4 regions of the Lysinibacillus sp. COL-1 genome follow, and region 1 is predicted to be linked to each of the others. Evidence: riboswitches for the same ligand, from Rfam matches in the RefSeq annotation. Region 1 holds a riboswitch; each other region holds the start of a gene.
The links. A riboswitch is a leader RNA that binds a small molecule or an ion and turns the genes downstream of it on or off. The one in region 1 is predicted to bind cobalamin.
Positions count from the first base shown of each region.

Region 1 (8,356 bases):
TAATAGATGAATTATTAGTAACGATGGATTATATGCAATCGGTTTTCCATCAAAAAGCAGAGCAATTTGCACATGTCATTAAAATGGGTCGTACGCATTTACAGGATGCCGTGCCAATTCGCTTAGGACAAGAGTTTGAAGCTTATTGCCGCGTGATTAACCGTGATATCGTACGCATTCGTCAAACACGTCCAAATTTATATGATGTGAACATGGGTGCAACGGCTGTTGGAACAGGTTTAAATGCCTTCCCAGATTACATTAAATCCGTTGATGAGCATCTTGCTGAAATTTCTGGTTTACCATTAAAAGGTGCGACACATTTAGTGGATGCAACACAAAATACAGATGCTTATACAGAAGTATCAGGCGCTTTAAAAATCTGTATGATTAATATGTCTAAAATCGCTAATGACTTACGTTTAATGGCTTCAGGTCCTCGTGCAGGCTTAGGAGAAATCCTTTTACCAGCTCGTCAACCAGGATCTTCGATTATGCCAGGTAAAGTCAACCCAGTTATGCCAGAGGTACTGAACCAAGTTGCCTTCCAAGTGATTGGTAATGACCATACGATTTCACTAGCATCTGAAGCTGGACAATTAGAATTAAACGTAATGGAGCCTGTTTTAGTGTTTAACTTAATTCAGTCCATTAGCATTATGAATAATGTTTTCCGTGCGTTTACGGAAAATTGCTTAAAAGACATCGAAGCAAATGAAGAACGCATGAAAGAATATGTAGAGAAAAGTGTAGGGGTACTAACGGCTGTCAACCCACATATTGGCTATGAAGTAGCAGCACGTCTTGCGCGTGAAGCAATTCTAACAGGTCGTTCTATTCGTGAGCTTTGCATTGAAGAAGGTGTCTTAACAAACGAACAATTAGACTTAATATTAGATCCATATGAAATGACACACCCAGGTATTGCTGGCTCTAGTATCATGAATTTAAAATAATTCCAACATCAAGACTGTAGACATGCTTTACGAGCTGTCTATAGTCTTTTTTTATGCAGTCATCAATAGACTTGTGTCTTTGTTCTTATAAAAGAGAGCGTATCCTTATGATTTTTAGGATTTTTCAACTATAATAATGGTATGGAAGACATATTTTAGTTGGGGGAATTTGGAATGAGTTTGCGAAAAAAGAGTTTACTTGGCTTTGCAGTTTTAAATGTCTTAATGATTATTATTCTCTTTATTGATTTAGCCAATGTAACGACATTAGAATGGCTTTCGACTGTATTAACCATCGTAGGAATAGCCATTACATTAGCTTACACCGTATATGTTCATTACAAAGTGATACAGCCTATCAAACAATTAACAGAGGCTGCACAGGGTATTACGGCAGGCCAATTAGATACAGTTGTCATCGAGGTTCGTGACAAGAGTGAGATTTCTCAGCTAGCGCAATCCTTTTTAGAGATGCAGGAACAATTACGCACAATGACACAAAAAATTGCGCACAGCTCTACAGATTTATCAGCAAGCATCGAAGAATTATCCGCAAGTACGAATGAAATTACGGTAGCTGTGGAAGAAGTCGATCAACAAATGGAGAAAACGTCAGAGGGCTTGAAGCAAGCGGCACAATCTGCCAATGATAGTGCTAATGCTATGCAAGAAACGGTCGATGGAATCGGACGAATTACGGAAGCCACTCAGGATGTGTTTGATCATGCAAAAGATGCCAATGAGATTGCAGGAAATGGAGCGAATATTTTACATGTGGCGAAGGAACAAATGAAATTTATTTCTTCTTCAACCGAAAAAACGAGCGGACTCATGCAGCAATTATCCAATAAAATGACAGATATTAAATCGATGACTGAGATGATTACAGCTATTACGGACCAAACGAATTTATTGGCATTGAATGCCGCCATTGAAGCAGCTCGAGCTGGAGAACATGGGAAAGGCTTCGCAGTTGTGGCAGAGGAAGTGCGTCAATTAGCAGAGCAATCCAAGCATTCTGCTACACAAATCGTGGACTTAGTAGTGGGCATTGAAACTGACACGAAACAGGTAGCATCCTCAGTGGAGGAGGATTTAAAAAATGTTCAGCAGGGTGTCTATGTCATTGATGAAGCAACAAAATCCTTTGGCACGATTTCACAGCATGTTAGTCAAATGACGAGCCAGCTTGAAGATATTTCAACAACAGCTGAACAGCTTTCTAGCAGTGCCAATGAAGTAGCTTCCTCTGTGACAACGATTGCTAATGGTATGGGTAAGCTATCGCATTATACAGAGGCTGTTTTACATTCAATGGATGAGCAAACAGCCTCAATGCAAGCTGTCAATCATGTGACACAGGATTTAAGCGTACAAGCTGATAATTTACAAAAGCTAACAAATCAATTTCAGGTTTAAGCAAGAAAAACATATTTTCAAGGTTTTTTAGCCCTGAATAGTTATCTAAGAACAAGATGATTTTGCCTCCACAGATAGCTATGCACAAAGGTGGTTTCAGGCGATAGATAAGTAATTTGAAATGCACTTCCTGTCATTAGAATGGGAAGTGTTTTTTATTGGCGGACCAACGTAATTAATTTCTTAGTGAAATCCTTAGAGATCACGTAGATTGTATGCGTAACCTTAACCTACATTCAGCTACTGATTTGTCCTTTTTCACCTTACCAAAGGTGATAGCCATATTTGTTTCTAGCCGTATCCTCTATTTACACCATATTGACAACACCTTCATTTTTGACAGCTGTTGCCATCGCTTCTTGGAATAATATGAGTGATTCTTCATTCCCATACTCTTTAAAAAAATCGCTATTTACCTTACCAAAAGAGATGCTAACCTTAACTAGCTCGCCCTCTCTTCATCACAGCCTAAACAATAGCTAGTAGAGAGCCTATGATTACGTGCAATGCTTCGCCTTTATAGACTCAATAAAACCATTATTTCCTGTCGTAGCGCTATCTTCTTTGTAATACATTAAATAAATGACAATGAAAGGGGCCAGGAGATGGGCTTATTTGATGGATTAATCGGCAATGCGAGCGAGGTGAATTTAGAAAAATTACAGGAGGAGGTCCGTGATTTATTGATTCCAAACGAAACAATCAAAAATGCCTATAAAATTATAAGAGACACGTTTATTTTTACGAATAAACGATTAATCCTTATCGATAAGCAAGGGGTGACTGGCAAGAAAACCGAATATCATTCCATCCCCTATAAAAATATCGTTCATTTTTCAGTAGAAACAGCCGGGACATTTGATTTAGATGCAGAGCTCAAAATATGGGTGTCAGGCAGTTCGTTACCGATTCAAAAAAACTTCAACAAGGCGACGAATATTTACAAAGTGCAAAGTGTTTTAGCGCAGTATGTTTTGGGGACGTAATGTATGGTACTAAAAGCCCGCATTTATGCGAGGCTTTTTTGTTGTGCAAAGAAAGGATGATAAAGATGAGGAAATACCTTGTGAAGGGTGTAAGGGATTCCAGTTCCGATTACGAAACAGGCACATAATGTAGAGAAGGTGTTAAGAGATAATAAAGTTGTTTAACTAAGAAGGACACATATATGGTAATATTTATTTAAAAAAGATGGAGTGAATTATGAGTAATTCTATTAATTATAAAATATGGACGGTGTGTATGATTCAAAGTGAAGAGAAGGTTTTACTTCTGGATAGACAGCACGACCATTTCAAAGGTTTTATTCCACCGGGTGGTAAAGTTGAATTTCCTGAAAGTATTGTAGAAAGTGCTATCAGAGAAGTAAAAGAAGAAACGGGGTTAGAAGTTAGAAACCTTATTTATAAAGGGCTTTATGAATATGTTAATCCAGTCGCAAAAGATAGATATATGATATTTAATTACATAACAAAGGATTTCAAGGGTGAACTCTTGAAGGATGCTCCAGAGGGGAAAGCGGTTTGGGTAGATATAGAGAACGCATATAAACTTCCTATGCAGCCATCGATACGGAGAAGATTTCCTTTATTTTTTCAAGATGGAACATTTGAGATTCAAGTTGAATGGAACCACGAAGAAAATAAAGAAGGGAAAGTTACTATACGTCACACCTAAAACTTGTTATTGGACTGACAGGGGGCAATCGTTCAATAGAGCAGTCGCTTTTCAATAACATCGAGGTCAGTTCAATACATATATATGTGAAGAATAAATAATGGGGCTTAAATTTACCCACTTTGTTAAATAGTTTAACTTTCAATATCTAAATGGTAGAGAGGGATTAAGAATAGCTAGAGAAAATTCTAAAATAAAAGGTGCTTGACCGTCCTTTTGTTTATTTAACGAACGGTGCATATTGTTGAAGAAGAAATTTTATAATAGTGATTTATTAAAGAATAGGGAAGCGGCAGTAACCATGAACTACATAATCAGATTAGCGAATGAAAACGACTTATCGGGTTTATGGGATAGTAGAAATAATAAAGATCTATTCACGGATTATTTAAAGCAATTTGCAAAAAAGGAATTATATTTGGTAATTGCTGAACAAGACGCACTTATATTAGGTTTTGGAGTTCTTAAATTAAAAGGTACTTTGCTTCCTAAATTAAGTGACCTATATGTAAAAGAGGATTATCGTGGTAATGGTATAGGTTCAGACTTAATGAGGTATAGAGAAAATATTGCAAAGAGTTTAGGACATTCTGAAATATTTGTGAGTGTTGGCCCGATAGAAAATCCCAACATGATAAAGTTAATTAGCAAACACGGTTACGAACCTATCTCTTACCTATAATAAAACCTACACAAGAATTGATTTCAAGAAGTTGTTGAACTAACGGGGCTAGTTGAACAAGATTTAAACAACTTTAAAGAGCCTTCTTATAATATAATTTTTGTATTTTTTGATTAGAAATAACTTTATTATCATTTTACAGAAAGCAATTAAAGAGATGCTCAGTGTGACATGAGGAAAACCTAGTATTCTATGCATCCATTTTACATGGAATTATTTTGAAATAATTAGTATTTTCTAGCATAAATTGACTTTGGACATACAATACTTTACAATGATTAGCTAAGGAATAGAGAATTTTCGCAAATTTCCTTACCAACTGAATAGCGTGTAGTAATAGGTGTAAATTGCGTGCAATTTGCTTAAAAGGGAAGTCGGTGCGAATCCGACACTGTCCCGCAACTGTAAATGTGAGCGACTTTTCAGCAACCACTGTCAAATGATGGGAAGGAGAAAAGTGGCAATGACCATGAGTCAGGATACCTGCCTGTTACGAGTACACACCAGTAACCTACGAGGAATAGGAGGTGGCATGTTGACAAAACAGAATGCTCTGTTCGTCACGGTACGTCAAACGCCCAAAGTAAATGAAGGGGTTCGCAATCGGGCTCATTTACACATACTTAGGGTTTGTTTGGCATTGGGTGATGAACGAAGATAAGCGAAGGATTTCCTCAAAAATGGTAGGAAGTCCTTTTTGTTTTGACATTATGTACGCAAAGGGGATGCATGTATGACTTCTTTAGATATGACCATTTGTAAGCAGCCACGCACAGAAGTTGCCAAGAAAGCGAAAACAAGAATGGCGGTCGAATCATTGATTGACCAATTATTAGCAACGAAGCTGATCCGCAATGATCGCTTCTTTGAGCAAATTTTATATAATAAAGAAATTATTTGGATACAAAATGGGGATGTGGACGGGCATCTTTTTGCGAAGGCAGCGGTAACCGATCAACTGAAAACGAAGACCAATAGCTTTATGATGTATATGCCGACTAACCCGATTGTCTATGAGGTTAACGGGGAGCCATACCATTTAATTACACGCATTGATTCCACACGTGCCAAGCCCAATCTTGACCGTCTGTCACTGGAGCCAAAGCCTGTTTTAAGTGCAGCACGTGTCAATGATGTATTATGCTCGATTGTGATGCGTTTTTATGAAACATATATCCACGATTTAGCGCCTCAACATGATAAGTTAATAGCCTTTGTGCAGCAGGAATATGCCCAATTTATTGAAGCGGTTCAGGCATTAAATGATTACCATTTCAACTGGCATCCACGTGGCAACGGTCACGAGCTATTGCTGCAATTAATTGATCAACTGCAAATTTTAAAAAGTTATCCTGGTAAAGTGCTAGTTGATTTCACAAACACGCATGACTACGTGATTGTCGAGCCTGCATACCTTGTGCACAGTCCTACAAAGAAAGCAGTAGGTGCATTATAAACTCAAGCCCTCCATCAAACGGAGGGCTTGTTTTTATTTATTTGAAGGGTAGGGGGTAAATACTCTCGTTCGAGCAAGGAATACTCGCGGAAGGAGATGAAATACTCTCGTTCGAGCAGCGAATACTCGCGGAAGGAGATGAAATACTCTCGTTCGAGCAGCGAATACTCGCGGAAGGAGATGAAATACTCTCGTTCGAGCAGCGAATACTCGCGGAAGGAGATGAAATACTCTCGTTCGAGCAAGGAATACTCGCGGAAGGAGATGAAATACTCTCGTTCGAGCAGGGAATACTCGCGGAAGGAGATGAAATACTCTCGTTCGAGCAACGAATACTCGCGGAAGCAGATGAAATACTCTCGCTCGAGCGGGGAATACTTGCGGAAACAGATGAAATACTCTCGCTCCAGCAAGGAATACTCGCGCAAACAGGGTAAATACTCTCGCTCGAAGCAAGTAAACACCCGCGCAAGCAAACGGCTTCGCTCGAGCAGGATCACCTACTTACAGACAATGCATGGCTGCTTGTGCCTCGTGCCAAGGAACAGAATATCCTTTGCCCTTCGCACAAAAGATGCTGGAGGAGCTGTATTCTGGGTCGGCATTTTTATCGTAGCCAATCTGTGCAATAACTGCCTCTGCATTATGACACACATCATAGCCATCAAATTGGAGTGTGAGTGCGCCCTTACCATTGGTATAGGCCGCAAAGGTTGTGCTATAGCTCATTAGGGTGGCGACGGGCGCTCGTCCCGTTAGCACAACATCTGTTTCGGATAAGATGGGGTCATCGAATGTGCCAGCAGCTTGCTGTATGTCGCTCATCATGCGGCCGATAAAGTCGTTCGAAGCCTTCATTTTAAAGCGATAATAGGGTTCAAGCAGGATGTTCTGTGCTTGCTCAAGTCCTTGACGTAGCGCACGGAAACTAGCTTCTCGGAAATCGCCGCCCGATGTATGTTCATTATGTCCGCGACCTGTTAGCAGTGTAAAATGAACATCTGTCAGAGGGAAGCCTGTGAGTAAGCCATGGTGATCACGCTCAAACAGGTGCTTTTCAACAAGGCGTTGGTTGCCTACCGATAAATGATCCGCATGGCAGGCATTGCTAAATGTATTACCTACTCCTCGCGGATTGGGCTTCATTAGTAAATGAACTTCTGCATAATGCTTGAGGGGCTCAAAATGACCATAGCCTGTCACCGTCGTCACAATGGTTTCCATATATAAAATTTGGGGCTCGCCAAAGGAGACCGTTAATGAAAAACGCTTCATTAACACTTCTATCAGTACCTCCAACTGAATAACGCCCATAATGTGCACATGGATTTCCTGGAACTTTTCCTGCCAAACCACACGTAAGGAAGGCTCTTCTGCTTCTAGTAAACGGAAAATTTGTAACACTTCCTTGATATGCTGATGGCCCTCATATTGAACCTTTGCCTGTAGCGTTGGGACAAGCTCATAGGGCTGTGACAGCATAGTAGTGCCGATGCGGTCTCCAATATTGGCCTGACTAAGTCCTTTAACAGCAAAAATCTCTCCCGCTTCAACCTTTTGGACGGTATCAAAGCGACTGCCATTATAGAGGCGAATTTCAGTCACTTTTTCTGTCACTTCTTCAAACGAAAATTCATCCCGAACATGTAAAACGCCCTTGATAGCCTTCATAAATGTTAAACGCTGGTGGCCGTCATGACGAATTTTAAAAACCTCCCCCTCAAACGGTGCATTCACTTCAAAATGGGTGTCTGTTAATAGAGGGAGCTGGGCAAGCAATTCCTTGATGCCCTCATCCTTTAGGGCAGACCCTGTAAAGCAGAGGAAGGCACATTCCTTTTGAATCATGGTCTGTAGCTGAGTAAGACATTGCTCATGCTCCAATGACTCATTCAAAAAGGCATCGAGCAGCTCTTCATTACGCTCAGCCAACCATTCCATGATGCTGCTTGAAACATAATCAGTACGAAGCGGTTCATCGACGAACAGCACCTGCTGGGAACAATCCTTGCGGAGCTGTGTCATAACGGCCTCCACATTGGCTCCTTCGCGATCAATTTTATTGATAAAGAAGAATGTTGGGACATGGTATTTGCGTAAAAGCTGCCACACGGTTTCCGTATGACCCTGTACGCCCTCGACCGCACTAATGATAACAATGGCATA
Region 1 covers NZ_JCAWSJ010000004.1:2,004,249-2,012,604, forward strand. The annotation lists gene aspA (aspartate ammonia-lyase) at 1-956, shown strand, start outside; gene AC6BKE_RS18335 (methyl-accepting chemotaxis protein) at 1,131-2,375, shown strand; gene AC6BKE_RS18340 (PH domain-containing protein) at 2,981-3,361, shown strand; gene AC6BKE_RS18345 (8-oxo-dGTP diphosphatase) at 3,579-4,052, shown strand; gene AC6BKE_RS18350 (GNAT family N-acetyltransferase) at 4,297-4,734, shown strand; cobalamin riboswitch at 5,056-5,239, shown strand; gene AC6BKE_RS18355 (hypothetical protein) at 5,468-6,190, shown strand; gene AC6BKE_RS18360 (hypothetical protein) at 6,205-6,618, opposite strand; gene AC6BKE_RS18365 (GTP-binding protein) at 6,695-8,356, opposite strand, start outside.

Region 2 (7,841 bases), 170 kb from region 1:
TCCATTATATTGGCGAGCGTCATAACCTTGAAGAATTGTCGGTATAATCAAGTTTTAACAACTCGCCATAGAGCTGATGGGCATTCTGACCAATGCCTATCAGCATACTAGTATATCAAATTCATGCCTTGAAAGGAAGATATAGATGATTAAAACAAATGACATATCTAAGACAGATCAATTACTTACAGATATTGCGGATTACGTAGTAAATACAACTATTACAAGTGAAGAAGCATACGAAACGGCACGCTATGTATTATTAGATACATTAGGGTGTGGCATTTTGGCCTTACAATATCCTGAATGCACGAAACTTCTTGGCCCAGTAGTACCAGGCACAGTCGTTCCCAATGGTACACGAGTTCCAGGCACTTCCTATGTTCTTGATCCTGTAAAAGGTGCCTTTAATATCGGTTGTATGATTCGTTGGCTGGATTACAACGACACTTGGCTTGCGGCTGAATGGGGACACCCTTCCGATAATTTAGGGGGCATATTAGCTGTGGCTGATTATTTGAGTCGCGTGCGTGTTGCTGAAGGGAAAGAGCCACTTAAAATGAAAGACGTATTAGAAATGATGATACAGGCCCATGAAATACAAGGTATTCTCGCATTAGAAAATAGCTTAAATCGTGTTGGGTTAGACCATGTACTGTTTGTCAAAATTGCGACAACAGCTGTTGTGACAAAGGCATTAGGTGGCACTCATCAGGAAATTGTCAACGCCTTATCAAATGCTTGGATTGATAATTCGAGCCTACGAACATATCGCCATGCACCGAATACGGGTTCTAGAAAATCATGGGCTGCTGGTGATGCAACAAGCAGGGCAGTACACTTAGCCATGATGGCTGTGAAAGGCGAAATGGGCTATGCAACGGCCTTATCTGCACCTGGCTGGGGCTTCCAAGATGTTCTCTTTAATAAGCAAGAATTAAAGCTTGCTAGACCACTAGCATCTTATGTGATGGAAAATGTTCTATTTAAAGTTTCTTATCCAGCTGAATTCCATGCACAAACAGCTGCCGAATGTGCCGTTCATTTACACAATGAAGTGAAAAATCGTTTACAGGACATTGAACGCATTCAAATTACGACCCATGAATCCGCTATACGAATTATCGATAAGGAAGGACCTCTTAATAACCCAGCTGATCGTGATCACTGTCTTCAATACATTACAGCAATAGGGCTTATCTATGGTGATATTACAGCAGACCACTATGAAGATGAAGTGGCTGCAGATCCACGTATCGATAATTTAAGAAATAAAATGGTGGTTGTGGAAAAACCCCAATATACAATTGATTACCTAGATCCTGAGAAACGTTCGATTGCCAATGCTGTTCAAGTTTATTACAAAGATGGCACATCATCTGAGCTTATTGAATGTGAATATCCTTTAGGACACCGTTTCCGTCGTGAGGAAGCATTCCCTCAAATCATCCATAAGTTCCAGCAAAACATTAGCACCCATTATTCTCAAAAACAACACAGCAAGATTAATGAAGTTTGTGCTGATCAAGCACTTCTTGAAAATAGTGCTGTTCATGAATTCGTTAATTTATTTGTTTAACTTCTTTCAGGAAATTAAAGCCTCTGGCGAATGTCACGAATCGGGAAGGAGTTAATAAAGGATGTTAGCCTAAAATCCTCCCATCCTTGCGATAACGGCTAACTGACCTGCATCACAGCCGCTTTCGGACGTAAATATGCCGAGGCATCATTGATTATTAGGAGGTTTTTATAGATGGCGTGGATTGTAAATGAAGCAATAGCACAAAAACAATTGGCTGAACAATTTCGAACACTCATTACTCGTTCAACGATTTTACAAATCCCAGGAGCTCATGATGCAATGGCTGGCTTAATGGCTAAAAAAGTTGGCTTTGAGGCATTATATCTTTCTGGCGCTGCCTACACTGCCAGTAGAGGCTTACCTGATTTAGGCATGATTTATTCAAATGAAGTTGCACAGCGTGCGAGCGAAATTATTCGTGCGACTAATTTACCGCTGCTAGTGGATATCGATACTGGCTTTGGTGGTGTCTTAAATGTTGCCCGCACAGCTCGTGAAATGGTAGAGGCTGGAGTAGCTGCTGTACAGCTAGAGGATCAAAATCTTCCAAAAAAATGTGGTCATTTGAATGGGAAAACACTCGTTGCTCAAGAGGAAATGATACAAAAAATAAAAATGATTAAACAAATAGCTCCTACGTTAGTAATTGTTGCCCGCACAGATGCAAGGTCTGTAGAAGGTTTAGAGCAGGCTATTTTAAGAGCTAAAGCTTATGTGGCAGCTGGGGCAGATGCCATTTTTCCAGAGGCTCTCCAAACAGAAAAGGAATTTAAACATTTTGCTAGTGAGCTAGATGCTCCGTTATTAGCCAATATGACTGAATTTGGACAAACACCGTATTATACGGCTAAGGAATTTGAAAAGATGGGCTATTCGATGGTTATATATCCCGTTACATCGATGAGAGTAGCAGCCAAAGCCTATGAGCAAGTGTTTGGCTTAATAAAAAAGACAGGGACTCAAAAAGAAGCTATTGAGGATATGCAAACAAGAAGTGAATTATATGAAACCATCTCCTATTACAAATTTGAAGATTTAGATAGTGAGCTGGCGAAAACCATCTTACCTAAAGAGGAAATAAAGTAGGAGAAAAGTTTACTTTTCTCCTCTTTCTTTCAAGGAGGACTAGCATGGATACATTAGAAAACAAAAGGACCATTTTTACACCTGAGGACTTTCAGGAGGAGGAAGGGCTCATAGCAAAAACCGCAGAGCTGTTCATCAAACAAGATGTTGCCACTAATATGGCAGCTATTGAGCAGCATCAATATGACATCACTCGGCGGTTATTTCAAAAAGCTGGTGATCTTGGTTTACTAGCCATCGAAATACCCGAGGCCTATGGAGGGCTAGAACTTAATAAAAAAATTTCCGGGTTAGTTGCAGAAAGAATGGGCTATGGCAGCTCATTCAGTGTATCTTACAATATTCACGCAGGAGTCGGCACATTGCCCTATGTCTATTTTGGCGATGCGTCCCAAAAGCTGAAATACCTACCAAAGCTGGCTTCAGGTGAATGGATTGGTGCTTACGCTCTGACGGAGCCAGACGCAGGCTCAGATGCACTACATCCCAAAACAAATGCCATTTTAAACGAGGACGGCTCTGCATGGGTAATAAATGGTGAAAAGCAATGGATTACCAATGCACAGCTAGCAGATCTCTTTGTTGTTTTTGCGAAAACGAGTGAAGGCATGACTGCATTCATTGTAGAACGTACATTTAGCGGTGTATCTATTGGACAAGAAGAGGAGAAAATGGGCATTAAAGGATCCTCGACAGCTACGCTTATTTTACAGGATGTTGTCGTGCCGAGGGAAAATGTTCTTGGCGAGGTTGGAAAAGGCCATAAAGTAGCGATGAATATATTGAACATGGCACGCCTAAAGCTAGCTTTCTCCAACATCGGCACTTCCAAGCAGGCACTTCAGTTAGCTGTAACGTATGGTAGGGAACGGAAGCAATTTCACCAGCCAATCGTTCATTTTACCATGATACAGGAAAAACTTGCGGATATGGCAACCTCCATCTATGGGGCGGAAAGTGCTGCATACAGGACAGCAGGAGAAATAGATGATGCGATGGAAGTTACGGATAAAGAGTCAATGGTTCAAAAAATAGCTGATTTCGCTCTGGAATGCGCACTCAATAAAGTCAATTGCTCAGAAGTGCTTGGGAAAATTGTAGATGAAGCTGTACAAATCCATGGTGGCTATGGCTATATGCAAGACTACGAGGTTGAACGCTTATATCGTGACGCTAGAATTAGCCGTATTTTTGAAGGAACAAATGAAATCAACCGTTTAACAATGGCGAAGCTACTATATAAGAAGTATTCACAAGCAACCTCTACCGAAAATGCTCCAGTAGCATATCAACCAGCAGAAAAGAATCAGCAATACATCCGTCTTGCCAAGTACTTAATGCAAATAGCCATCGCTGTCATTGCTGACGCACAGATTCAATTGGAGCAAGAGCAGGAATATATGCGTCTGCTAGCTGATATAGTAAAAGATATTTATGTTATGGAAGCTTCTTTACTGCGGACGGAAAAGAACGCATGTGACAATATGAAACATTTGATGACAGATATTCTTTGTCAAGAAGGCTATCGTAAAATAGAAAAAAGGACAATCGACATTATTTGTGCTGCTGAAACAAATGAACAAAAGCGAAAAACAAGGTTAGATCATATTCAGCGCTTAAACATCCCACTCCATCAGAATCTCTTTATGAAAAAGCGAGAGATTGCAAGAGGGATCATCAACAATCCAAAATCGATCAGTTCATTATCATAAACAGGAGGGAAAAATCATGGTTGATACATTTGCCAATGTTAGTAAAGAAGATTCCATCACGCTTATTCATTTAAATCATCCACCAGCAAATACGTTGTCATCAGCTTCTATTGAACATCTTCGTGTCATTTTTAAAGAATTAGCTGAGGATGAAGAGACGAGAGCCATCATTGTGACCGGCTCTGGACGATTTTTTGCTGCGGGAGCAGATATAAAGGAATTTGTTGCTGCCTTTGGGCAACAGGATAGAGCATTACAAATGGCTGAGGCAGGCCAAGCGCTATGTGATGAAATTGAAGCCATGAAAAAGCCTGTTATTGCTGCTATTAATGGGCCAGCCCTTGGAGGAGGACTAGAGCTAGCGTTAGGCTGTCATTTCAGGATTGCTTCAAGTAATGCCATTGTTGGTTTACCAGAATTAAAGCTTGGCTTACTGCCGACATTCGGAGGCACTCAACGACTGAGCAGAATAACAACGCAAGCAAAGGCTCTACAATTAATTTTAACAAGCAAGCAATTAAGTGCTGATGAAGCACTACAACTAGGTATTATTCAAGTGGTGACGGAGCCAGATGAGCTTCTGCCAACTGCCAAAGCCCTTGCTCAGTCTTTTGTTGAGGGCAAAAGTATGACAAGTGTATCCCGTACAATTGAATGTATAATTCAAGGTGGGAAGGATCATCTCCAAAAAGGGTTGGAATTAGAACGAACACGCTTTGCTGAGTTATTTTTAACAGCGGATGCTAGAGAAGGCGTTCAAGCGTTTATAGACAAAAGACAGCCCAACTTTAAACATTTGTAAGGGAGGAAACTACTATGACAAATGAAGTAATATTTTCCGTCAGTGAGGGTGGCGCAGCAAGCATTACGCTGAATCGTCCTCAAGCTTTAAACTCACTTTCTATAGAAATGCTAAAGCCCATTGGTGAGAAACTAAAGGAATGGCAGGCGAATGATCAAATTCACTTGATTATTCTAAGAGGTGCTGGCGAAAAGGGCTTTTGTGCTGGGGGTGATATTAAAACACTCTATAAAGCTCGCTCCAGTCAGGAAGCTTTCCAAAATGCCGAAATCTTTTTTGAGGAAGAATATCACATAGATAGGGCAATCTATCACTACCCAAAGCCTATCATTGCTTGCCTTGATGGCATTGTCATGGGAGGTGGGGTTGGTTTAACGTATGGGGCTAGCCACCGAATTGTGACAGAGCGAACAAAATGGGCTATGCCAGAAATGAATATTGGCTTCTTTCCTGATGTTGGAGCTGCCTATTTTCTAAATAAAGCGCCTGGCTATGTAGGATATTACTTAGCTTTAACAGCTTCGATCATCCAAGCTGCAGATGTTCTCTTTGCTAATGGTGCAGATAGCTATATGACGAGCGATCATTTACACGCATTCCTCACACGCATTGAACAAACGAACTGGCATACAGTGGAAACTAGCACAGCTCTAAAGCAATTAATAGAGGACTATTCAAGTACACCAACAGCAAACAGTGAGCTTGCCAGCCTTCAAAATGAAATCGATCAACATTTCTCAAAACATACAGTGGAGAAGATAGTCGAATCCTTAGACAATGACCCAAGCAAATTTGCACAAGAAACAAAGCAGTTGCTTCTATCTAAATCTCCATCATCCTTAAAAATTACATTAAAGCAGCTGATAGATGCTCAACATAAAACGGTAGAAGAATGCTTTGCGACTGATTTAATCTTGGCAAAAAACTTTTTAAATCATGAGGATTTCTATGAAGGGGTTAGGTCTGTCGTCATTGATAAGGATCGAAATCCTCAGTATATCTATCAAACATTCGCTGATTTTACAGATGATATACTTGAAAAATTCTTTCAAGACAGTAGTGAAACCGTAAAGAAGTAAGAACAATGACATCTTCGCTCAATAAATGCTGAAACCATCTACTTGTTAAGAGGTAGGTGGTTTCTTAAGTGTTGTTCTGTAGATTTTCATAGGGTTTTGTCAGAGAACGTAGAATGATATGTTATACTATAAAAAACGGAATAAAAGGATAAAGGTACAAATTCAATAGAATTTGTTTAAAAGGGAAGAACGGTGAAAAGCCGTCGCTGTCCCGCAACTGTAATTGGGAGCACATTTTAAAAACCACTGTTATGTATGTAATGGGAAGGGAAAAATGTGTGATGATCATAAGCCAGGAGACCTGCCTTTATCTAGTACAGCCAAAACCTACGCGGATAGGGGGTGTTGAGTGTGACGAATTACCTTCATCATACTCATAGTGCGACAACCAAAAAAAGAGTCTTTATTCAATATAGACGACTTATTTTATATTGGTTGAAGAACTATGAAGTATGTCAGTCATAGCTAGCATCTTCCCATTAGGGCAAGATGTTTTTTTTATGAATAAATAGGGGTGAACAAGATGACATCACATTCAATTTCATTTTATATAAATCAGTTAAAGCAGCAAATTATGAACAACCTTTCTGGTGAGCATATTAGGCCATTACAGCTTTATATTAGGAAGTTAATAGAAGAAAACCCAAATGATTATACATCTATTAATGATGCCTATTTAACGATCAAGCATGAATTAATCGAGACATGTCATGATAGTAGATAAAAAATCTGAAGTGAAGTGAATAATTAAATGGAATGCAAAATGAACAAATCTGAAGACATAATGGACAACATAGATATGAATCAAAAAGTTTTATATAGAAAATTGGATCATTTTGAAATGGAAAGAGGCTTGGTATTAGAAAGTTTAGACATTTTTCTAAGATGGAATCAACAAACACAATACCTTTCTGAAGACAAGCTTCAAAAGCTTTGGATGAAACTGGTAAGGAAGTATAAATTCTCTCTCGATGAATGGGAAAGAACTGCTGGTCATACAAATATCCATGCTTATCTAGTGAAGGAGCAAGGACATGGGTTACAAAAGTTGATGCGCTTTTACAAAGATCGCCACGGCATAAAATGGTTGGAAAATGCATTTCATTATGGAATGTCATTGCTCATTGAAGTTGGAAAAATGCCTGGATTAGAAATGTTTTTCCTAACAAATTTAATATGTTACAGATGGGAAAAGGATTATTTAGAGGATGCAGATGTTCAACAGTTTTTTTGTCATTCAATAAATGGTAAAGTGAAGGAGGTCTATGAAAGTTTCAGGGCTTTCGATCAAGAACAGAATCTGTTAACCGCAACTACTCTCTATAAACTTTTATCAAAATATAATCCTCATTTTCAAGTGAATTCGGCAGCAACGCCTGAATTTTATAAGGAATTGTCCTTATTTGTCGAAATCGAGTAATCCATACGTTCGACATGTCAAACAGTCTATTATTCTTTAGAATATAGGCTGTTTCTATGTGAAATACGCTAGTATATTTAATGCTCATAGATCCGTAGTAACAGAAAATCTCGTACATAGTTTAGATACACAATGAATTAAGATATAAATAATAGATGGA
Region 2 covers NZ_JCAWSJ010000004.1:2,172,026-2,179,866, forward strand. The annotation lists gene mmgD (citrate synthase) at 1-47, shown strand, start outside; gene AC6BKE_RS19115 (bifunctional 2-methylcitrate dehydratase/aconitate hydratase) at 146-1,579, shown strand; gene prpB (methylisocitrate lyase) at 1,754-2,668, shown strand; gene AC6BKE_RS19125 (acyl-CoA dehydrogenase FadE) at 2,713-4,380, shown strand; gene AC6BKE_RS19130 (enoyl-CoA hydratase-related protein) at 4,397-5,182, shown strand; gene AC6BKE_RS19135 (enoyl-CoA hydratase/isomerase family protein) at 5,197-6,261, shown strand; cobalamin riboswitch at 6,397-6,584, shown strand; gene AC6BKE_RS19140 (hypothetical protein) at 6,785-6,985, shown strand; gene AC6BKE_RS19145 (hypothetical protein) at 7,025-7,681, shown strand.
Region 2: another riboswitch for cobalamin. It lies ahead of AC6BKE_RS19140 (hypothetical protein); the one in region 1 lies ahead of AC6BKE_RS18355 (hypothetical protein).

Region 3 (8,356 bases), 160 kb from region 1:
ACAAGTGAAATAGAGGTCTTTATAATAAGAAAGGCGAATAGTTATTTTATAATATAGAGGAGGAGCCAATATGGGCTATATTTCAGAATTAAGGAAATACATCGGCAGTAGACCGATTATCAGTATCGGGGCGACAATTCTTGTAGTCAACGATGACAAGAAAATTCTCTTTCAACATCGTTCAGATACGTTGGATTGGGGATTACCTGGTGGCTCAATGGAACTGAATGAAACGCTAGAAGAAGCTGCTACCCGTGAACTTCATGAAGAAACAGGACTGGTAGCGAATGAATTGGACTTGATTGGTGTTTTTTCAGGGCCAAATTATTATTTTCAATATCCAAATGGAGATGAAATCTATACAGTTATTCATCTTTATAGTGCGAAAAATGTCAGTGGTGTATTAGAGATGAGGGATGGTGAGAGTTTGAATCTTACCTATTTCAGTAAAAATGAGCTACCAGATCATCTTGAGAAAAGAACAAAAACACTCTTAGACAATCTAGAGGACAAATTGTGGAATTTAGATAGTTCTTTTGCAAAGAATTCTCTTTAAATAACAAAGAGCATGCTTTTTATGAAAACATGCTCCCATCTTAACTATTAGGTTATTACAGTCTAACCTTAACCTCTGTACCGTCTTGTGCCTTGACATCTACTAGCACGAGCCCTTTATAATTTTGTAGTTCCTTGATAATAGGCTTGAGCATTTCTTTGTCAATGAATGGAAAGGAAAAGTCGATTTTTTTTCTGTCGAAGTATGCCTTTGTCCATTTGTTGACACTTTGCTGAATCCATTTTGAAGTCAAAATGGAAAGAACAATGGTTAGCACAGCATATGGAACAGGAACGGTAAAACGAACGTCTTTTGCTTTCACTTTTACATGCATCATAAGTCGCCTCTACTCAATGAAAACTGAAACGGTATCTCCGTTTGCCGATTTTATGTCCACAATTTGTCCATCTAATTCATTTTCGATGGCTTCAAGAAGAAGATTGATATCGATATCTTTCACGTATTTTTCCGATTGCGGAATACTCGCAGCGATACTGTGTCCAGCCATTAACACAGCCTTGACAAGTTTTATAGGCAAATTCACAGTGACATTATCATTTTCAGTGGACACCACACGAACCTTTAACGTTTTATCTAAATACTTCGTTTTTTCCAGAAATTTATTACCTGACTCCTCTTTCTCTTGTAACACTTGAATCAGCTCTGACCCTTTATCAGCATCAATTTTTCCCTCTTGAATCATGGTTAACACTTTAGTAATTTCCTCTTTCATGTAGCATTCCTCCCTATTCGTCTTTTAAGAGTTTTATGGCCTCATCAGTTGTTATTTCGCCATTTTCCAACATGCTTACAATTTTTTTCTCGTCTACTTCATTTTTCTTCTTTTGGACATAACCAAGGGATGAGATAATGTCATTTAGCTTGCCTCGCACAGTTGGGTACGAAATGCCCAGTTCCTTTTCTACTTCCTTAATATTCCCTCGACATGTTAAAAATACTTCCACAAAATGAAGCTGATCCTGTGATAAGGATGCTAGCTTCGACAATTCAAACTCATTTTCAATCGTCGTTTGACAATGAGAACACTGTAACTTCGTAATTTTCAATGTTTTACTGCAGACAGGACAATTTGTGATTACTTGATAAGCCATAGTGAACTCCTTCCTTTAAGTTAAATTGATTATATACCAAATAATTTAAAAAAGTAAATAATAAAATTAATTTATTCAATGAAAATATCAATAAAGTTAATTTGTTAATTAATATTATTAATAAAAAGAAAAACGCCATTCTAATGCAAAATGGCGTTTCTTTAATAGATGACTCTTACTAATGTTTGGAGCAAATGAGGTAATCCAACTGGCCCCTATCATTACCTTTCCCCAGCCCATACCTCCATGACCATTGTATACGTGTTTTCTATATTATGATCATTTCGTTTTATGTTTTCTTTCTCGCGGGTGTGAAGGCAAAATAGCATGATATAATTGTTGTGAAGCGGGATGCTGATATGCTCCATCCTTTCCAATCTCCTCCACTAGCCGACCATGCTGCATGACAAGGATACGGTCTGACATAAAACGTGTTGCCTGTAAATCATGCGAAATGAAAATGTAAGCAAGCTGTCGCTCTTTTTGAAGTGTTTGTAGTAACTGTATAATCTTTTTTTGTAAAATCATATCAAGACTGCTAATCGCTTCATCTAAGACAATTAATTTTGGCTTTAGCGCAAGAGCTCTAGCGATGTTGACTCGTTGCTGTTGTCCCCCACTAAGCTGCGAAGGATAGTTTTGAGCCATTGCCCTCTCTAACTCTACACAGTCTAGTAATTCTCTTACTTTATGTTGTCGCTCTGTTTTGCTAAAATCTTCGAAATTCAGAAACGGTTCTTCGAGTATTTCAAAAATCGTCTGTTTCGGATTAAATGAATGATAGCTATTTTGAAAAACTGCCTGTAAATCTCTACGTATTCTTTTTTTATGCTTGCTTGGTGCTTCGTATAAATTGACACCTTGAAAGAGCAACTCCCCGTTTGTTGGTCGTTCGATTCCTAAAATAATACGACCTAATGTGCTTTTTCCTGAACCACTTTGACCGACTATTCCTAGACATTCCCCCTCCTGAAGTGAGAATGACACCTTCTGTAATACGGGAACTTCCTGCTTACGCTGGAATAGAAATGGTCTTTGAGCGTAATGCATATCAATATTTTTCACGTCTAGCAGCGTCATTTTTTCACCTCTAAAATAGCATTCTTGCTTGTAATAGTTTCTTTGTATAGGCATGCTGAGGTGCATCAAAGAAATCATAGACATTCGTTTGCTCAATGATTTTTCCTTGATACATAACAGCCACATCGTCAGCTAGTTCAGCAATAACACCTAAATCATGTGTAACAAGAAGTATGGCAGCTTCTGTTTCTACGCGAATACGATCAAATAGTGTTAATACTTGTTTTTGATTGATCGTATCAAGAGCTGTCGTTGGTTCATCAGCAATATAGAGGGAGGCTTGTAGCGCCAATGATAAGGCAATCATCACTCGCTGTAGCATGCCACCACTCAACTGAAAAGGATAATAGTGTAAAAGCTGCTCTGGATTTGGTAAATGCACTTTATGTAAGGCATCAAGAGCTATTTGTCTCATTTCTTTTTTGGTCAGCTTAAAGTGTGCCTTTAATGTTTCTCTGAAATGGCTTTCAATCGTTTGGATACGATCGAAGGCAGCGGATGGATTTTGCAAAATCATCGAAAGATGCCGCCCACGATATGCTCTTAATTGAGTAGCCGAAACATTCATTAAATTTTCCTGCTGATAAAGAACTTCCCCTTGTGTCACCTGTGCGATAGATGGTAATGTTTGCATGATGGCATGGCAAAGCATGGTCTTGCCACTACCACTTTCTCCTATGATTCCTAAGACACGCCCTTTATAGGCTGTCAGATTGATAGTGGTTAATACATTTTTCTCCCCAATTTTGACGTTTAAATCTTTCACTTCTAAAACCTTCTCCATAACTTCACCTTTCACGAATCAAACTTCTTTAAACGATTGGCTAAATGATTAAACAATAACACCACTAGGACAATGGCAAGCCCAGGATAAAGCATTAAATCGGGATGCTGACGGATATATTGTTTCCCTTCATTTACCATCATGCCCCATTCTGGAATCGGCGACTGCACGCCCAGACCTATAAAGGAAAAGCCAGCGATTTCTAAAATGACTTTCCCGATATCTAACGCCACAATCGTGACAATAGCTGGCAGTATGTTAGGGATATAATGGCGAATGATTAATTTAATGCCTGTAGTGCCAGTAATCCTAGCAGCTTGAATAAAGTCTTTTTCATTCATCCCAATACATAAACTTCGAACCATTCTGGAGTAATAAATAAGCTGTGTAAAAATAAGGGCTATTAAAACATTTTTTAAGCTAGGGCCTAATACACCTAAAAGTCCAAATGCAAGTACCAGTGTCGGAAAAGCTAATAAAACATCACATATTCGAATAAATACCACATCGATTATACCTCTTTTCAACGCTACAAAGGCACCAAGTAGGACAGCTAAAACAATAGCAACGACTTGAATGAAGAGTGCTGATCCTAATGAATAGCGAATACCTAAAAGCATGCGAGAAAAGACGCATCTTCCTAAGTGATCTGTACCGAATGGGTAATCCCAGGAAGGGGCTAAAAATTTCTTAGTTATATCGACAGCTAACGGATCATGTGGCATTAAAATGGGTGCAAACAATCCCAGTAAGACAATGATTACAAGGAGGGATAAGCTAAATAACCCTAGAATAGGATCTCTTCTTTTTCGTAATCGCTTCATGTCAATCTCTCCTGTCCTTCATCATCAGATGAGGGTCCAATAGACGATGCAATACATCTGTGCATAGATTGGTCAACACATAGATCACAGCAATAATCAATACATAGCATTGTACAACGGGGTAATCCCTGTTCGTAATGGATTCGATTAAATACCTACCGAGTCCTGGCCAACTAAAAACTTGCTCCACAATTACAGCTCCACCTAGTAAACTACCGAGCGTCATACCTAATAAGGAAGTCAAAGGTATGGCAGCATTTCGTAACACATGACGTTTGAGGATTACAGAATTTTTTAATCCTCTTAGCTGCGCATATTGAACATATTGCTGCTGTAATTCTTCCTGGATAGTGGAACGAATAAACTGGATGAACAGACCAATGGTTGGCAATGCCAGTGCGAAGGCTGGTAAAACTAAATGAGCGAGTGTGCCCTTTCCGTTTGTCGGAAAGAGCCCTAATTTTAAGCTAAATAGATAGAGCAGTAGGAAACCTAACCAAAATGTTGGAATGGATACGCTCAATATGCTAAAGAATCTAATGATTTTATCGATGATGGCATACTTAGACAATGCACTCATAATCCCTAATGGTATACTGAATACTAAAATGAGGACAAATGCGGCAAGAGCTAATTCAATTGTTGCAGGTAATTTCGCGAATAGCTCATGTGCTACTGGTAATTTACTCACAAAGGATGTACCAAAATCTAGCTGTAAAACGCCTTTTCCCCATAGCAAATATTGAAGAACGAAAGGTTTGTCCGTCCCTAGTTCTTCGCGTAATGCCTGAACAGCTTCCTCGGTTGGAGCAACTCTTGCCAATCGTAGGATGACCTCAGCAGGCTCTATCGGTACAAAACGAATAAATACAAAGGTTAGGATGGAAACTCCTAGTAAGACAAACGGCAAAGTCAAAATTCTTTTTAAACAAAACATCCATGTCGATTCATACATGCTGTCACTTCCTACTCACTCCTATGATAAAGAGAGAGCTGTCTTTGCAAGACATACTCTCTCTTTTTTATTACTCTTTATCCATTTGTGCATAGGGAATATCATATTCAGATGCACGTGGAGCAAAATCCTTCATATATGGTTGATAAATTACATTATTTGTTTCGTAAGAGATAGGATAGAAAAGTGCTTGATCATGGAATATGGATAAAATATCCGTGTAAAGCTGCACTCGTTCCTCTTCATCTGTTCCCACTAATAATTGATGGATTTTCGTATCGATGTCTGTGGCGTTAGGTAAGCCTAATTTTGCCTCATAAACACCACTAGCATTTGGCGTAGCTGACTCATTTGCAAAGCTATGTGGGTCGGTTGGTGGTCCGTTTGTACGCCAGAAATTAATATCCACCTGATCATCCATTAATTTTTGAAGACCGACCATCACATCTGCACCTTCTAAATTCAACTGTACCCCTATTTTTGCTAGTTCACCTTGCATTAATTCCGCCATTGGCTTTTGGATTGCATCTGTTGCGATGTAGATTAAATCTAATGATAATGGTTGCCCGTTTTTCGAACGAATTTTTTCGCCCTTCTGTAACGTCCACCCTGCCTCATCTAGTAGTTGCTGCGCTTTTTCAGGATTATATAAGATTGGCGCTAACTCTATATTGGCATAAGGAATGGCATCCCAAAATAATGTGTTAGCCACTTTTTCTGTACCATGTGTAATACTGTCAACCATTTGTTCCTTATTGATAGCATATTGAATGGCCTGACGAACCTTTAATTCGGCTAACGGTCCCGACTGAGTATTGAAGAGTAACGCTTTCGTAGACAAAGGCTCAGAGGTAGCGGTTTTGTATTTACTGCTATCTTTTAAATACGTATAGTTATCTAAACTAATGATGCCACGACCATAAATTAAATCTAATTCCTCGTTTTCAAATGCTAATGAAATCGATTCTGAATCTGGGATAATTTTAACTTTAATTTGTTTTACGAGAGGCTTTTCTCCCCAATAGTTTTCGTTGCGACTAAATAAAGCATATTCATCTTTTTTGTACTCGGTTAATACCCATGGACCTGTTCCAATAGGTGCCTTGATCGAATCTTGTGTCGCATCTCCGGCTGGGAATCCATTATCCCCTAAAAAACGGAATGGTCTTACAAAGGCAAGCTCGTTTAAGACAGGATAATAAGGTTCATCTAATTGCAAGCGAATTGTAAAATCATCCACTTTCACAACCTCTTTCATATGGTTGACCATACCCATCCAAGAATGCATTTCCCGATCCGCTAATACTGCATTGAAATTACGAATCACATTATCTGCATTAAACGCAGTTCCGTCTGAATACTTAACACCTTTTCTTAAATGAAAAGTATAAGTAGTTTTATCTTCTGATATGTCCCAGCTTTCTGCTAGCTTTGGACTAACAGTTCCATCGTCGTTGTATTCCACCAAGGATTCATAGACCATCGCTTGTGCGGTCATTTGATTGGGTAAATATGTATGGGGGTTCAATGGGCCGACATCTAATGGCCACCCAATTGTTATCATTTTTTCATTTGTTTGCTGTGTTCCTGTCTCTCCCTTTTCTTGATCTGTGCTTGTACAACCAGCAAGTACGCTGAAAGTTAACACAAGGATGAAGGGAAGTACATACTTAGTCAATCTCATTTTTCTGTCTCCTATCTCTATTCGTGGTACAAATGAATCTAGTTATAGATAGATGGAAAGAAGGTATCAACAATGCGTTCAAATTTTTCGAGCTAACGAGTAGAAGTTGATTTGCATTGTGCAGACACCTTTTCAAAGTTTGTGATATCAGCTAGAGGCTTTAGACACACCGACATTGCCACAGGACGTGGTGCTTCTTGACGTTCAGAGGGCATTTAAACAGCCATTGACTATTTATCTTCTTCAGAAAAAGAAGTCTTCTGTATGTGCTACTACAAAAACATTTGCTGAATCAAACTAAAAAAACCTTATTCTAAAAAAGAATAAGGACAGAAAAACTTACAATGAGTAAGCCTCCATCCATCTCCCTATCTTTCGTAGATCATCAATGAATCTCCTTACAAGCAGGCATTCTGGCTCATGAATCATGATTTTGCTTCACCTTCCCAAGTAATCACTTAGTGGTATTTGAAACAAAACTCCTCATTTACAGCTGCGGGACAGCATGGGATTTACACCCATTTTCCTTTTAATTGAATGAAAGTCTTTTTCACTCAAACTTGTAATGATCGCTATGAAATTCGTTATAAACATAACATGCTCGATTGTTCACGTCAATTTTATTTTCTGAATATAATAAAAATCTTAAAAGAATGAAACAACAAAAGACCAGGTCCATTTTTTTCCTGGTCTTTGTTGTATTTCGGAGAGAAGATGTAGTAGTTGTAGTAGATTTATAAAATGATGTCGTTATCTCGAGATAGATTGTTGTACTTCCTGGCGTAATGTTTTCGTTGCAGCAACCATATTAGCTAAAGCTGCAACAGTTTCAGTTTCTTTTCTTGTTTTTAAACCACAATCTGGGTTCACCCAAAATTGATGGGGATCTAACACCTGTAAACTATCTCTCATAATAGTTAGCATTTCTTCATTGCTTGGCACACGAGGACTATGAATATCATAAACGCCTAAGCCAATGCCCTTTTGATAAGGTTGCCCTTGCAGTGATGTAATGAGCTCCCCGTGACTTCTTGATGTTTCAATGGAAATCACGTCTGCATCAAGTGCACTAATCGGTTCGATGAAATCGTTAAATTCGCAGTAGCACATATGTGTATGGATTTGTGTTTCATCTTTGACACTAGCTGTAGCCAGCTTAAAGGAATTAACAGCCCATTCTAAGTAAGCTCCCCATTCTTCTTTTCGTAGCGGTAAACCTTCTCTTAGAGCTGGCTCATCCACTTGAATAATTGAAATACCTGCGTTTTCGAGTGCCTCAACCTCTTTGCGAAGTGCTAATGCAATTTGATAAGCGACATCTTTACGTGACAGATCGTCTCGTACAAAGGACCAATTTAATA
Region 3 covers NZ_JCAWSJ010000004.1:2,162,029-2,170,384, reverse strand. The annotation lists gene AC6BKE_RS19105 (NUDIX hydrolase) at 71-556, shown strand; gene AC6BKE_RS19100 (hypothetical protein) at 612-893, opposite strand; gene AC6BKE_RS19095 (SHOCT-like domain-containing protein) at 903-1,289, opposite strand; gene AC6BKE_RS19090 (DUF2089 domain-containing protein) at 1,303-1,668, opposite strand; gene AC6BKE_RS19085 (ABC transporter ATP-binding protein) at 1,948-2,748, opposite strand; gene AC6BKE_RS19080 (ABC transporter ATP-binding protein) at 2,759-3,547, opposite strand; gene AC6BKE_RS19075 (ABC transporter permease subunit) at 3,544-4,356, opposite strand; gene nikB (nickel ABC transporter permease) at 4,358-5,311, opposite strand; gene nikA (nickel ABC transporter substrate-binding protein) at 5,382-6,995, opposite strand; cobalamin riboswitch at 7,382-7,574, opposite strand; gene metE (5-methyltetrahydropteroyltriglutamate--homocysteine S-methyltransferase) at 7,746-8,356, opposite strand, start outside.
Region 3: another riboswitch for cobalamin. It lies ahead of nikA (nickel ABC transporter substrate-binding protein); the one in region 1 lies ahead of AC6BKE_RS18355 (hypothetical protein).

Region 4 (8,356 bases), 650 kb from region 1:
CAACTGCTTTTTCTATTGATACGCCTTTATTCAGTTGTACCACATCATAGCCTAATGAAGGAATGGAGCGGATGACTTTGGAGCCAATGTTTTTATGTACATTTTTATCAAGTCCTGAATGCTTGATAACAATTTTATCCTTACTCATCCATTTTTCTTCATTCTGCTCTGTTTGTTTCATACTACTTGCCAGTACATTCTTGGCTTTATGCTGAGGTACTTCAGCAAAGGCAGAAGCAGCTGGAACCATTAGTGTAGCGGATGCTACAATAGCGACTGATTTTTTAAACAAACTTTTCAATTGTTATCTCTCCTTGGTGTTATAAATTAAGTCTCGACTCTATTAATACGGATAAAGATTAGAAAAGTTTCGTAAAGGAGGAAAATTTTTCACTATTTTTTCCTTCGAATTGTCTAAAGTTTTTTGTTTTACAACTAATTAGTAGAAAGCCTCTATTCAGCTGATGGACTTCCAAGTATTGCACGCTTCGTTCTTTTACGTTTATCCAATATGTTTTTGGCATGCCAAACCATCAAAGACATCGCAACGAATTTGACGTATCGCTAACATAAATCGAATCTTTTGATTTCGTAGTAGTTTACTAATTTTTGAATATGAAAGAAAATAAAAAATGATAAAGCCATCGAGAGAGAATTTCTCGATGACTTTTGTCTACAATTGTTCTATTAATTGTTGTAATTCATACTTGGAGCGGGGGGGTGTAATGTTTTCCTGCAATAGCTTCTTTTTTTGTAATGTCATGAACATATCAAAAACCCATGGACGTTCGAGATGTGCAAGTTGCAGCAATTCTTCTTCATAAAACAACTCGATCGGGTCTCCGTTATAAATGATATTCCCTGCCTCCATGACAATGATTTGATCCGCCCATTCATAAGCAAGGGGAATGTCATGGGTAGCAAGTAAAATGGTTCTTTCGCCGTCTTCTAATTTACCTAGGTACTGTAGAACTTGGGTAGCATAATAATTGTCAAGGCCTGCTGTTGGCTCATCTAATAAGAGGACAGAGGGCTCCATCGCTAAAACACCTGCCATCGCCACACGCTTTTTCTGACCTACGCTTAGAAAGTGAATAGGTTTTTCGAGTAAATCGCCTATTTCCGTTTGCGCAACAGCCCATGCTATTTTTTCTTCGATTTTTTCGGTAGACCAGCCAAGATTTAGTGGTCCAAATGCGATATCTTGCTTGACAGTACCTGAAAAAAGTTGATGATCCGCATCTTGAAAAACAATGCCAACTTGCTGGCGAAGTGCCTTTAAAGCTTTTCGACTATATTGAAGCTCGTTGCCATCAAAAACAATCGTCCCAGCTGACGGTTGTAAAATACCATTAAGATGCTGAAACAATGTTGATTTTCCAGCGCCATTATGACCAAGGATGGCAATTTTTTTTCCTTTTGGAATGTGTAAAGTAATGTCTGACAATGCCTTCGTACCATCTGCATAGGCATAGGACAAGCGGTTTAGTTCAAAATAGAATGCTGTCATGAGAAGTACCCTCCATATACAATGAGGAATAGGAATAGTGTCGCTATGCCTAGCCAATTTTTCTTGCTATAGGAGCCCATCTCTTGCCAGTAGACGGCTTCGCCACCCCGTGACTGCATGGCATTATTAAGCTCACGACTACGCTGAAACATTTCAGCAAATAGCGCCACAATAAGCATGGATACGGAGCGTAGCCATTGCATTGGAGAATGATAGCCAAGACGCGCTTGCTGGGCAAGATGTATTCTGTACATGCTTTCTAAAAATATAAAAATAAAACGATAGGTTAGTTCAATAAGCTCAACCAATAAAGAGGGCAGCCGCCATTGTCGGAGCACATAGCAAATCCCTTGTACGGATGTGGTCAAAATTAAAAAGTATAAACAACTACTACTGCCAAGGACAATAAAGAACAATTGTTGGGCGGACAGGGCACTTGCTTTTCCGATGAAAATTGTCCAATTCATCCACGTAAAAGACCACAGATGGGCAGGTAATACATGAGTTGCTGGTGTGATTGACAGCAAGATGGATACAAGACTTGTTAGTAAGAAAAATCCAGGTAGCAATAATAACTTAACATAGTAGGTAAGCGGAATTTTTGCACCTAAAATGATAAAAGCACTCATTACAAAAAATGTAATGAGTGAAAGTCGTTCATCTCTCATGATGAGCGTAACGAGAAGTAGACCAATTGAAAATATCATTTTTTCTAGCGGATGAACGGACGCTAGCTTATTAAGATACGCATACTTATCAATGAGTAACATAACGGGTTAACCTTCTTTATGCTTGCCGCGCATATAGCCGATGAAGTAGCCAATAAAACCAGCTCCAATAGCTGCCTGTAGCACGAATAATAAGCTTTCAATTTCACCACTTGGTGGCTCCCATAAGCTTTCAAACCACGGTTCATATTCTGCATTGATTTCGCCAATGGCTGCTTCTGCCTCTCCATCAGCACCACCAAATTCTGCACCTTTTTGTATAAACAATGGGATGATAGCTAACAGCACAACAATCGCTAATAGTAATAAATTTCGTTTCATCTACTAATGTGCCTCCTTTGTTGAGAAAACACGCAACATTTTTAATTCGCTGACATTGTACTTTTTCAAGAAATTCATCACAATGACCGTTAAAATTCCTTCACTCACCGCTAACGGAATTTGAGTTAAGGCAAAAATACCTGCGAACTTTGTAAACGATGCCATAAAGCCGCCAACCTCTGAAGGGAAGGCTAATGCTAACTGTACAGAAGTCACAACATATGTACCTAAGTCACCAAGCATCGCAGCAAAAAAAACAGCTAGTGAAAATGACAACCCTATTTTTTGAGCCCCTTTAAAGACAAAGTAAGCAATAAATGGGCCTACAATCGCCATAGAGAAGGCGTTCGCTCCTAAAGTGGTAATCCCACCATGTGCTAATAATAAAGATTGGAATAATAAAACAATCGTTCCGATGACACTCATAGCGAGAGGTCCGAATAAAACCGTTCCAAGTCCAACACCAGTTGGGTGGGAGCAACTACCTGTAACCGAAGGGATTTTTAACGCCGACAGCACAAAAGCAAAGGCTCCTGAAAGACCTAAAAGCATTTTGGTTTCAGGGTTTTCTTCAATTGTTTTGCGAATGGAGCGCAATCCTAGAATAATAAATGGGATAGAGATGACCCACCAAAAAATAGCCCATTCGATTGGTAAAAAACCTTCCATGATATGCATGGCAAAGGCACGTTTTGGCACGAGTAAAAAGGCCAATAAAAAATAACTAAGTTTCCACCATGAAAATTTCAAAAGCTTTCCTCCTTACTAATAGATTTTTAGAATGTAGCGTGCGTAAATAAAAAAGCACTTCTCCGTTGTTGGAAAAGTGCATAGCTAAAAAAGCAAATAACATTCTCATCTGCTAAGCCGCACACCTATCCTCGTAGGCTGAAACGATCACATATTTTTCGGCAGGTCTCCTGGCTCTAGTTCAACACTTTATAGGTCTTCCCATCCGTTGGACAGTGACATGTTCTATAAAGCTCCCTAATACAGTGGCGGGACCGCGCCGGACTCAAACCGGCTTCCCTTTTAAGCAAAATGATAAGTATTTTACACCGAAAAAACATTAAGTTGTGAGATTTCACGACAAAGTGTAACATGATTTTCCATAAATATGCTATATTTTTTTAAAAAATATTTTCAATTGAAGGTCAATAGAGAAGATTCTGATAACTACTGAATTGTCATAAATAAGGAGATATTATAATTTTTATACCCGGTCTACACACAAAATTGATAAAATTGTCATAAATTTTTATAGAAATATTGAAATTTTAAAATAATGAGATATGATAGAGACAGTTTTCTATTCTATAAAGAAGATAATAAATTTCATATAAAACGTCGATAAGTGCTCGAATAACTCGAGATAATAGGGAAATTGGTGAAAATCCAATACAGCCCCCGCTACTGTAATAGCTGATGAAATCGCAAAGCCACTGGTGCAAACTTGGGAAGGTGCGATAGTAAAATGAAGCTTAAGTCAGGAAACCTGCTTATTTGATTGTGCATGCAAACTTTTCGGAGGGAGAAGTTGAAGCAAGAGCGAGTACCTGTATTTTATTTTATTCGTTTTTATTTGGCTTCTACAAAACCTTTACTCTTCGTAATTAGAGTAAAGGTTTTTCTTTTTCCAGAAAGCAAATGAGGGGAGACAGAAGATGACAACATGGAATTTAGAGGGGATGAAAACACATCTCTTTATTTGTAATGGTAGTAGCTGCATGAACAAAGGTGGGGAGGAAATTACCCTAGCTATTCGAGAAGAAATACAACAGCAAGCACTTGATCAAGAGATACATACAACAAGAACGCGCTGTAATGGACGATGCAAGGATGCTTGTGTGGTCATCGCCTATCCGCAAGGGAATTGGTATCGTGTACCATCAACAGAGCATGCTAGAACACTTGTACAAGATTTACATCATGAATCCTTATACAACGAACATGTCTTTACACTTCGTGAAGGTACATTACAGCGTACAGCACAAACGACAGCCATTAAAGGGATCGAAAAGGTGAAAGAGGGGTAACAACATGGCGCAAAAAGGAAAAATTTTCGTAGTGGGCTTTGGACCTGGAGACTTTAAGCATATTACGACACGGGCGGTAGAGGCATTACAACAAAGTGATATGATCATAGGCTACAAAACCTACGTGGAGTTGATTCAAGATTTAGTCAGTGCGAAGTCGATTGTCAGTACTGGAATGACCGAAGAGGTGTCCCGTGCGCAGGAAGCGGTGCGCCAAGCAGAGGCTGGAAGCATTGTCTCAGTCATTTCAAGTGGTGATGCGGGTGTCTATGGTATGGCGGGATTAGTGTATGAGGTATTGATTGAGCTAGGCTGGACAGAAGCAACGGGGATTGAGGTAGAAATTGTCCCTGGTATTTCTGCCATCAATTCATGTGCTAGCTTACTTGGTGCCCCGATTATGCATGATGCCTGTACGATTAGTTTAAGTGACCATCTAACACCATGGAATTTAATTGCCAAGCGCGTCGAGGCAGCCGCTATGGCGGATTTTGTAATCGCTTTATACAACCCAAAAAGCGGTCGCCGAACAAGACAAATTGTCGAAGCACAGCGCATTCTCTTAGAATATCGTTCGCCTGACACACCAGTAGGACTTGTGAAAAGTGCTTACCGCGATCGTCAAGAAGTGACGATGACAACATTAGCCGAAATGCTGGAGCATGACATTGGAATGCTGACGACAGTCATTATTGGTAATTCGTCGACATTTTTCTATGACAATAAAATGATTACACCACGTGGCTATCAACGTAAATATACATTGGGTGAAGAAAAACAACCCTTACGTCCACATCAACGTTTACGTGAAGAAAATGAACCTTGGGCAATGAACCAAGAGACAGGGACTGCACGACAAGACTTTACAGCAGATCCTAATGCAGGGCGTTTTAATAAACCCAGTGTAGCCGCTACGCCAAAGCCAAAAAAAACAGCACTTGAAATGGCTACAGCGGCACTCGCAATGGTGAAAGGAACAAGTGCAGTCAAAGTAACGCCGAAACTTGTACAGCAAAAAATAGAATCCATTTTTGAATTAGCTGTAAGCCCAGGAGTGGTGAATAAGTTTTTCACACCTCAGCAAATGATGACGTTAGCAGAGGTCGTTGGGGAAGAGGGGACGATGGAATATACACCAGACCATCAAATCCATTTGAAAATCCCAACGACTGCCCCTGAACGTATCACGGAGAAATTACAGGAAGTAGGCTTTTTATTAGCGCCGATTGGTGATGTGCTATCCTTGAAGGCTTGTGATTTTTGCTATGGTGAAAAGGCCGATTCGATTCCCTATGCAGAAGAAATACAACAAAAATTAGGTGGAATGTCTTTGCCGAAAACATTAAATATCGGTTTTAACGGCTGTGGTATGGCCTGTTACAGGGCTGTATTTGATGATATTGGTATTGTCTATCGCAAAAGTAAATTTGATGTCTTTATTGGGGCGAAGCCAGTTGGTCGTACGGCCCATGCAGCACAGCCTGTTGTAGAAGGGTTGGAGCCTGAACAACTGATTCCACTAATTACAGATATTATTGAAGAATATAAAGCAAATGCTCACCCAAATGAACGTTTATTTAAATATTTTAAACGTGTGAAAAAGATATTGCATTTTACGTATCAAGATATGTCTTCCAAAATAAAAGTAGAGCCAGCTCCGTGCGGCGACTAGTGAGGAGAAAAGAGATGAAAGCTATTTTATTTGTCGGCCATGGGAGCCGTTTAGCAGCAGGAAATGATGAGGTACGTACATTTATTGAACAAATGACACCGCGTATTGATGCACAATTTTTAGTGGAAACATGTTTCCTAGAATTTGCTTCACCGAACATCGAAGAAGGCATTACGAATTGTGTGAAGAAAGGGGCTACAGAGGTTCATGTAATTCCGATTATTTTACTTCATGCAGGCCATTCAAAGCTGCATATTCCAGCAGAGATCGAGCATGCGCGTGAGCATTATCCGAACATTACATTTACCTATGGTCAAACCATTGGCATTCATGATGAAATATTTACGATTTTACAAGATCGTCTAGCGGAAATTGGTTTTCATTCAGAACAAGAGCAACAAGATACAGCCATTTTATTGATTGCACGAGGTGGCAGTGATCCATCTGCAAATGGTGATTTTTATAAAATTACACGACTTTTATGGGAAAAATTACCTGTTAAATATGTGGAAAGTGCATTTATGGGCGTAACAGATCCACGTGTTGAAGAAGGTATTGAACGCTGTGTTAAATTAGGTGCGAAAAAAATCATCATGCTCCCATACTTTTTATTCACAGGTATTTTAATGGAACGTATGAATGATATGTGTGTGAAGTTTAATGAACAATATCCAGATTGTACTGTTCAAATTGCCAATTATTTTGGCTACCATGAACGTTTACAAAATGTTCTATTAGAGCGTATTGAACAAGCGATAAATGGTACATCTACAGGCATGCAAGATTTAGAAAATTATCGTGCCTATGCGGCAGTTCATGGACATGCCCATCATCACCATCATCATGATCACGATCATGGACACGACCACCATCACGACCATGACCACCACCATGAAGAGGAGCCAGTAAAATGATTTTCATGTTAGCAGGGACGAGTGATGCAAGGGATCTAGCCCTTGCCCTGCAAAGCGCAGGACATGCGGTAACAGCTACCGTCGTGACTGATTCGGCAGCCTCTAGTCTTGCTGACGTTGGCCTACCACATTTAATAGGTCGACTGACAGCTGAGGAAATGGCAGCCATCATAACAGAGCAAGGCTATCAAATGGTGGTTGATGCCTCTCATCCATTTGCTGAGGAAGCTTCTAAAAATGCAATGGCAGCGGCCGAACAGGCACAAGTTCCTTATATTCGCTATGAGCGTGCCCATGAACACTATGCGCATCCTCTCATTACGATAGTGAAGGATTATGAGGAGGCTGCCCAATTAGCGGCAAAAAAGCGAGGTGTCATCATGCTGACAACAGGCAGCAAAACACTTGCTACTTTTACAAAGGTTTTACAAGGCTTAGAAAATACGAGAGTAATTGCTCGCATGCTTCCACGACTGGACAATATGGAAAAATGTGAGGCACTTGGTGTGGCACAACGAGATATTGTAGCTATTCAAGGTCCGTTTTCAAAGGAATTAAATGAAGCATTGTTTCGTCAATATGGAGTAACTTTGATGATCACCAAAGAAAGCGGTAAAGTTGGCTCAGTTGATGAGAAGCTTGAGGCAGCTCTTGCCTGTCATATTGAAACGATTCTTATTGCAAGACCAACCATTCAATATGGCCAACAATATTCAACATTTGAAGAAATATTACAGGCTGTACAACATACACTTTAGGAGGCATTATCCATGGATTTTAAAACAGATTTCAAACCATTAACGGTAGACCCAGATAAAATTTACGATTATAGTTTCTCGATTATTGCAGAGGAAATGGGCGATCATGATTTTTCAGAGGACGAGTGGAAGATTGTGCGCCGTATTATCCATGCTTCGGCGGATTTTGAGCTAGGTCGCAGTGTCATCATTACACCTGATGCAATTGAAGCGGGGATTAAGTCCATTCTTGCCGGACGACATGTCATTGCAGATGTTCAAATGATTGAAAGTGGCTCTGGTAAAAAACGTTTCCAAAAGCATGGTGGCGATTTACATTGTTATATAGCGGATGAAGATGTCGCAGTAGAAGCGAAAAAACAAAATACAACTCGTGCCATCATTTCCATGCAAAAGGCTACAAAATTACATGAAGGT
Region 4 covers NZ_JCAWSJ010000004.1:2,653,478-2,661,833, reverse strand. The annotation lists gene AC6BKE_RS21505 (S8 family peptidase) at 1-301, opposite strand, end outside; gene AC6BKE_RS21500 (energy-coupling factor ABC transporter ATP-binding protein) at 674-1,510, opposite strand; gene cbiQ (cobalt ECF transporter T component CbiQ) at 1,507-2,280, opposite strand; gene AC6BKE_RS21490 (energy-coupling factor ABC transporter substrate-binding protein) at 2,287-2,559, opposite strand; gene AC6BKE_RS21485 (energy-coupling factor ABC transporter permease) at 2,563-3,309, opposite strand; cobalamin riboswitch at 3,453-3,637, opposite strand; cobalamin riboswitch at 3,895-4,076, shown strand; gene AC6BKE_RS21480 ((2Fe-2S) ferredoxin domain-containing protein) at 4,224-4,595, shown strand; gene cobJ (precorrin-3B C(17)-methyltransferase) at 4,600-6,267, shown strand; gene AC6BKE_RS21470 (sirohydrochlorin chelatase) at 6,282-7,181, shown strand; gene cobK (precorrin-6A reductase) at 7,178-7,939, shown strand; gene AC6BKE_RS21460 (precorrin-8X methylmutase) at 7,952-8,356, shown strand, end outside.
Region 4: another riboswitch for cobalamin. It lies ahead of AC6BKE_RS21480 ((2Fe-2S) ferredoxin domain-containing protein); the one in region 1 lies ahead of AC6BKE_RS18355 (hypothetical protein).